Regions from separate parts of the Mycobacterium sp. NGS67 genome, predicted to be linked through region 2. Evidence: predicted binding sites of a transcription regulator. Region 2 holds the regulator's gene; the other holds the start of a gene.
What was found. Region 2 encodes LexA, which represses DNA repair genes until DNA is damaged. Its sites were predicted from a motif close to CGAACANNTGTTCG; they were not measured.
Positions count from the first base shown of each region.

Region 1: AC5Y4D_RS08385 (error-prone DNA polymerase) is a predicted target of LexA. The motif match lies at 1,780-1,793, and genes of this name have one in related genera.

Region 1 covers NZ_JCALCF010000007.1:85,319-88,972, forward strand. The annotation lists gene otsB (trehalose-phosphatase) at 1-289, opposite strand, end outside; gene AC5Y4D_RS08380 (wax ester/triacylglycerol synthase domain-containing protein) at 323-1,567, opposite strand; gene AC5Y4D_RS08385 (error-prone DNA polymerase) at 1,807-3,654, shown strand, end outside.
Region 2 covers NZ_JCALCF010000020.1:42,961-46,614, forward strand. The annotation lists gene AC5Y4D_RS18535 (LGFP repeat-containing protein) at 1-857, shown strand, start outside; gene lexA (transcriptional repressor LexA) at 867-1,535, opposite strand; gene AC5Y4D_RS18545 (LysM peptidoglycan-binding domain-containing protein) at 1,829-2,335, shown strand; gene nrdR (transcriptional regulator NrdR) at 2,424-2,885, shown strand; gene AC5Y4D_RS18555 (peroxynitrite isomerase) at 2,903-3,388, shown strand; gene AC5Y4D_RS18560 (alpha/beta fold hydrolase) at 3,413-3,654, opposite strand, start outside.

The DNA of each region.
Region 1 (3,654 bases), on a different contig from region 2:
CGGAGATGACCGCGTCTGCATCGTCGGACGCGGCGCCGACGGCGATCACCAGCGCGAAACCGGCGGCGCGGGCGGCCGTGACGCCGGACTCGCCCGCTGCGACGACGGCACAACGGCCCGAGCGCACCCCCAACCGTTGGGCGGCTTCGATCGCGGCGTCACCATTGGATGTGAAGACGCCGGTGCGCACGTGGATGTCGTGCAGACGGTCCGACACGGTGTCGGTGCCGGGCAGTGTGGCGTCGAACAAGACGGCATCGATGCGTCGCGGGTCGATGGTGACCGACATGCACCCACCTTCTCACGGTGGACCGCCGAGGGGTCAGCGGCGGCGCGCTCGCACCGGCACCGCCGAGGGCCGCGGCACCCGGCGCGCCGGCACCCGGCCCGGACGCTTGCGCCGACGGTCGAAAGGCAGCACCGAGTCCTGACCGAGCGCAAGCAGCCGCGCCATGCCCAGTTCGATCCCGCCGGCAAGCCGCGCGAGGTCGGCTGCGGTGTGGTAGTCGGCGATGAGACCGAACACCAGCTCGTCGGCGTAGCCGATCACCGAGATCCTGGTGCTGAACTCGGGTGCGGTCGGCGGGATCGGCAACAATCGCTCCAGTTGTCGGCCCATCAACCGCAGCCGTTCCCGCGGTCCGAAGGCATGGATGGCCAGCGTGACGGTGTGTTGTCCGGGCGGCCGTATCAAGGACTGAACAGCCTTGGCGCACAACTTGAATGGCGAGGGGAACGGCTGGCTGGCCCGGTTCGGTTCCGGGCGCACTGCCCGCAGTTGCCGCAACGGGTCCTCGTGGTCGACCGGCAGGAAGGGCAAGACTGCACCGACCGTGCGCACCGAGTCCGAGCGGGGCTGGTGGCCGTGCTGGACCAGCACGCCGCGAAAGCCCTCGGTGATGGCCGCGACCGCGACCTCGTCGGCGCTCACCCCGAACTTGCGGGCCATCCGGTCCACGGCGGCGCGAGGAACCCGCACCGCGCGGTAATGCCGAAGGGTGTTCACCGGGCCGGCCGGTTCGGGCCACGTCATCACCGTGGCCGCGGCGCTGACGGCGGCTTTCGCGATGTCCAGTGGGGTCTGCATCAGGGTGTGCACCCAGCTTGGCCTATCGGCGCCAGGGTCCGAATCCCGTTGTCCGGCAACGGTATCGGCGAATGCTTCGCTGTCAGCCTCGTCACAGAGCCGCGCCAGCAGGTGGGCCGGCGGGATGGCGTGGGCGATGCTGTGGTCGACCTTCATCAAGATCGCCCATCGATTGCCCTCGAGGCGTTCGATGACCCAGCACTCCCAGCGCGGTCCGTTCACGTCGAGGGGACGCTCGAGCGCGTGGGCGATGGCCCGGAACAGTGCTGCGTCGTCACCGGGCTGCGGCAGGGCTACCCGGTGGACCTGCCCGGGCCCGTCGAAGCCCAGCTGGATCCGTTCGGCCAGCAAATTCCTGATCAACTCGTGGCCGGGTTTGGATCCGGCGATGACGGCAACCGCACCGGTTGCCATGCCTGCGTGTCGGTCGCGTTCTGGAGTCCTGAAGGACCCCGCCTCCGAAGTCGTCGTTCCTGCCATGCCCAGTCCCCACCGTGTTTGTTCAAGTTGTACCAGTATCCGGGTGGGTCATGCGCATCGACAGAACGGTCAGGTTAAGAGTGTGTTGTCCAGTTGAAGATGCGTTTAACTGCGACGATGTGCCGCTGAGGCTATTGGCCGCAAATTGTTTCAATAGCGTTCCGAAGCTGTTCCGATGACGAACACAGACCGGTGGGTGCGCGTTCGCACATCGAACAGACGTTCGATACACTGGCGTCATGGGGTGGCACAACGGCCCGCCGAGTTGGGCCGAAATGGAGCGGGTTCTCGATAGCAAGCCGCGTCATGCCGGGATGCCCGCTCCGTTCGGTCCTCCCGAAGATGGTCCGCTGTCGCTCAAACGGGAAGCGTATTCAGCAAAAACACACGGACAACGACACCGTTCCTCCGTGGCGTACGCCGAGTTGCATGCGCATTCTGCATACAGCTTTCTGGACGGGGCCAGCACCCCGGAGGAACTGGCCGAGGAGGCCGCCCGGCTGGACCTGCGCGCGCTGGCGCTGACCGACCACGACGGGCTGTACGGGGCGGTGCGGTTCGCCGAAGCCGCGGGTGAACTCGGTGTGCGCACGGTATTCGGCGCCGAGCTGTCGCTGTCGTCGGTGGCGCGCACCGAGCGACCGGACCCGGCCGGCCCGCATCTGTTGGTGCTGGCACGGGGACCCGAAGGGTACCGGCGGTTGTCCCGGCAACTTGCCGTCGCGCATCTGGCCGGTGGTGAGAAAGGCAAACTGCGCTACGATTTCGACGCACTGACCGAGGCGGCCGGCGGGCACTGGCATATTCTGACCGGCTGCCGCAAAGGGCATGTGCGACAGGCGCTTTCCGAAGGTGGCCCGGAATCGGCGCGGCGGGCGCTGGCCGATCTGGTGGATCGGTTCGGCGCCGGCCGGGTCAGCATCGAGCTGACCCATCACGGTCAACCGCTCGACGACGAACGCAACGCGATGCTGGCCGGACTGGCGCCGCATTTCGGCGTCGGCGTCGTCGCCACCACCGGGGCGCACTTCGCCCATCCATCCCGTCGGCGATTGGCCATGGCCATGGGTGCGATCCGGGCCCGGCAGTCTCTGGACGCGGCCGCCGGCTGGCTGGCTCCGCTCGGTGGTTCGCATCTGCGCTCGGGTGAGGAGATGGCGCGGCTTTTCGCGCAGTGCCCCGAGGCGGTGACCGCGGCCGCCGAACTCGGCGAGCAGTGTGCGTTCGGCCTCGCGCTGATCGCACCGCAGCTGCCGCCGTTCGACGTCCCCGACGGGCACACCGAGGACAGCTGGTTGCGTGCGTTGACCATGGTGGGCGCGACCGACCGCTACGGGCCGGCCGGGCGGGCGGCGAAAGCCTACGACCAGATCGAGCACGAACTCAAAGTCATTGCCCAGCTGCGGTTCCCGGGCTACTTCCTGGTGGTCGACGACATCACCCGGTTCTGCCGGCGCAACGACATCCTGTGCCAGGGCAGGGGATCGGCGGCCAATTCCGCGGTGTGCTACGCCCTCGGAGTGACCGCCGTCGACCCGATAGCCAACGACTTGTTGTTCGAACGCTTTCTGTCGCCCGCCCGCGACGGCCCCCCCGACATCGACATCGACATCGAGTCCGACCAGCGCGAGAAAGTCATCCAGTACGTCTACGACAAGTACGGCCGGGACTATGCCGCCCAGGTCGCCAATGTCATCACCTACCGGCCGCGCAGCGCGGTGCGCGACATGGCCCGCGCCCTGGGTTTCTCGCAGGGCCAACAGGACGCGTGGAGTAAGCAGATCAGCCATTGGTCCGGGCAGCCCGTCGACATCGAAGGCATCCCGGAAGGAGTGGTCGACCTGGCCAACCAGATCCGGAACCTGCCTCGGCACATGGGCATTCATTCCGGTGGCATGGTGATCTGTGACCGTCCGATCGCCGACGTGTGCCCGGTGGAGTGGGCGCGCATGGAAAACCGAAGTGTCCTGCAGTGGGACAAAGACGACTGTGCGGCAATAGGTTTGGTCAAGTTCGACCTGCTGGGGCTGGGCATGCTGTCGGCGCTGCACTATGCGCGGGATCTGGTGGCCGAGCACAAAGGCATC
Region 2 (3,654 bases):
CTGAGCGGTTCCCCCCGGCCGACGAGCACGACCAGCACGTCGAGGACCATCCCGACGCCGGCTCGGGAGCCCGGGTCAGCTGGTCCCGGGGTGGGGCGACGGCGGTCCTCCCGGTCGAGCAGGACGCCGACGACGACGAATTCACCCACGATGCCGACGAGAGCTACGACTCGTCCTCGTATGAGGAGTACGACGAGGACCCCGACGCGGTGGGCACCACGCCCATCCCGGTGGTGTCGCACGAGGGCTACGGGGAACCTTTCGAGGAGGAGCCGCGGGTTCCGGAACGGGTAGGGCCGGAGGACTACGTGCCCGAACTCTCGGCGCCACCGACGTACGTGCCGGACGCGGACGTCCCCGAAGTGCCGCACTCCCGGGAAGAGCCGGAAATCCCGGAAGTTCCGGAGATCCCGGAAATCGAGCCGGACGAGCCATACCTCGACGAATATGCGGGGGCCCGCTACCCGCAAGACGAACTCAGGGACGACGCGGAAGGCGAGTCACCCGACCTGGCGTCGCCACCGGACACCGATCCGGTGCCCGAGGCGAGAACGGGACGGCATGCGGCCGCGGACCCGGCCGGCTACGCCGCCGAAGCCGGCACGCCGTTCGGAGCGGCTCCGCAGGCCGAGGCGCCGGCGGCGGCACCGGCCGGCAGCGCCGCGGTGCGTCCGACGATCCACCTGCCGCTCGACGACGACCCCTACCGGGCCCCGGACGGCTATCCGATCAAGGCCAGCGCCCGGTTCGGTCTGTATTACACGCCCAACAGCGCGCTCTATCACGACACACTGGCCGAGATCTGGTTCGCCAACGAGGACGCCGCGCGCGCCAACGGTTTCGTCCGGGCCGACTGACGCCGGCGGCTACACCTTGCGGATGACGGTGACCACCTTGCCCAGCACGATCGCGTCGTTGCCGGGAATCGGGTCGAATGCCGGGTTGTGCGGCATCAGCCACACCTGACCGCCGGCCCGCTTGAATGTCTTGACGGTGGCCTCGCCGTCGATCATCGCCGCGACGATGTCGCCGTTGTCGGCGACGTTCTGCTGGCGCACCACCACCCAGTCCCCATCGCAGATGGCGGCTTCGACCATGGACTCACCGACGACCTTGAGCAGGAACAGCGTCCCTTCGCCGACCAGCTCGCGGGGTAGGGGGAAGACGTCCTCGACGGCCTCCTCGGCCAGGATCGGCCCGCCGGCGGCGATGCGTCCCAGCACTGGGACGAAAGTCGGCTCCGGCAACGCATCCGAACCCGCTACATCGGTGAGCGGAGGCGTCACCGTGTCGTCGGCGCTGCGCACGTCGACAGCACGCGGGCGGTTCGGGTCCCGCCGCAAGTAGCCCTTGCGCTCCAGGGTGCGCAGTTGGTGTGCCACCGAGGACGTCGACGTCAGACCGACGGCATCACCGATCTCCCGGATGCTCGGCGGATATCCGCGGGTGGTCACCGACGCGCGGATGACGTCCAGGATTGTTCGCTGTCGGTCAGTCAGCGTCGCATCGGCCGGGGTGTCGTTGCTGTCGCTCATGGCACTGAATGTAACCCCACTCCGTCCAAGAATCAAACATGTGTTCGACCGGCGTGTCGTCGCGCCGTTGAGGGCCGCCGATCTGCGGAAACAAAATGAATCACAAGTGTGTAACTTCGGCGCGTACCGGGTATCTGAAAGTCACCAGCTGGTTGCACCGACAAAAAACTTGTCGGTGGTGAGGTCTACGGTTTTGCTCGTGCGACACGCTCGCTCAAATGTTCGGTTGTCGAACACATGAGCGACTAGTGTCGAACACACGAGCGATAAGTAGTCGACCGGAGGGAAACGGCATGACACTCATCTACGCGGGTCCGCATCGCGCCAGCAACGCGCAGAGCCCGTTGAACAGGCCTCTGAACAGGCCGATTCGCGAGTTTCCCTCCTATCGGTCCGGTCAGCCACGGTCGAACAGGCCGGGCCCGTCGCGCCCGGCGGGCGCGCCGATGCGCTACTACGGCACCGGTGTCGCGAGGTCGACCGTTGTCCACCGCAGACGGCCGGTCAGTGTGGCAACCACGATCGGGCTGGCCCTGGCCGCCGGTGTCATCACCCTCTGGTTAGGGCTGATGGCCAACTTCGGCAGCATGGTCCACGGCGAATCGGTCGAGGCGGCGCCGCAGGTGCCCGCCGCGCTGGCGGTGGTGCGGGTCGAGCCGGGCGAGTCTCTGCAGGATCTCGCGGTCCGCGTGGCGCCGGGCGCACCCGTGCGCGACGTCGTCGAACGCATCCGTGACCTCAACGCGCTGGACTCCAGCGCGGTGACCGCAGGCCAGACCCTGATCGCACCGGTCGGCTGACCGGCCGCAACCCGGGCTCGGCAGGTCGCGCGGGTACTCTCGGGGTGTTCTGTTATCCGGACGTCACGGCGTGGCAAAGGAGCGGCCATTGCACTGCCCTTTCTGCCGGCATCCCGATTCCCGGGTCATTGACTCCCGGGAAACCGATGAAGGCCAGGCAATTCGCCGTCGCCGGTCGTGTCCGGAATGCGGACGCCGCTTCACCACCGTCGAGACCGCGGTGCTCGCAGTGGTCAAGCGCAGCGGCGTCACCGAGCCGTTCAGCCGGGAGAAAGTGATCAGTGGTGTGCGCCGCGCCTGCCAGGGGCGCCAGGTCGACGACGACGCGCTGAACCTGCTCGCCCAACAGGTGGAAGACGCGGTGCGGGCCGCCGGGCCGGAGGTCCCCAGCCATGAGGTCGGGCTGGCCATCCTGGGTCCGTTGCGCGAACTCGACGAAGTCGCCTACCTGCGCTTCGCCTCGGTGTACCGGTCCTTTTCCTCAGCCGACGATTTCGAACGCGAGATCGAGGCGCTGCGCGCGCACCGCAACGTATCGGCCCCGGGCTGAACGGCGTCTTCCGACCGATGGCCGCCCAACTTCATCCCGACGTCGCTGCGCTGGCGCCGCTGCTGGGTACCTGGGCGGGGCGTGGGGCGGGGGAGTACCCGACCATCGAGTCGTTCGAATACTTCGAAGAGGTCGTCTTCTCCCACGTGGGCAAGCCTTTCCTGAGCTATGGACAGAAAACGAAAGCCGTCGCCGACGGCAAACCGCTGCACGCCGAGACGGGCTATCTTCGAGTGCCGCGACAGGGCCACCTGGAACTGGTGGTTGCCCATCCCAGCGGCATCACCGAGATCGAAGGCGGCAGCTACTCGGTGCGCGACGGCGTCGTCGAAATCGACTTGGCCACAACCGATGTCGGAATGACCCCGACTGCCAAAGAAGTGTCGGCACTGGCCCGGTCGGTCCGGGTCGACGGCAACGAGCTGTCCTACTCGCTGCGCATGGCCGCTGTCGGCCAACGCCTCCAGCACCACCTGTCCGCGACGTTGCGCCGACAGTCCTGAGACCTCAACGTCGACGGCCGTGATTCAGGTGGCGCTGCGTTCGTCGGCCCCTATGGCGTTTAGCACGGCCAGCCGGGTGTCGGCGGGCCCGGAGACCGTCGCTTCGCCGCCACCGCTGCGGAGTAGTTCGCGCAGCGCGGCCTGGTCGTGGTCGGGGGGTGCGGTGGTGTCGATGAAGCTCTGCACGAGATCGAGGAACCGGGCCGGGTCGTCGTGAAACGGGAAATGGGCTGCGTCCTCGAAGATTTCGAGTTGGGAGCCCGGCA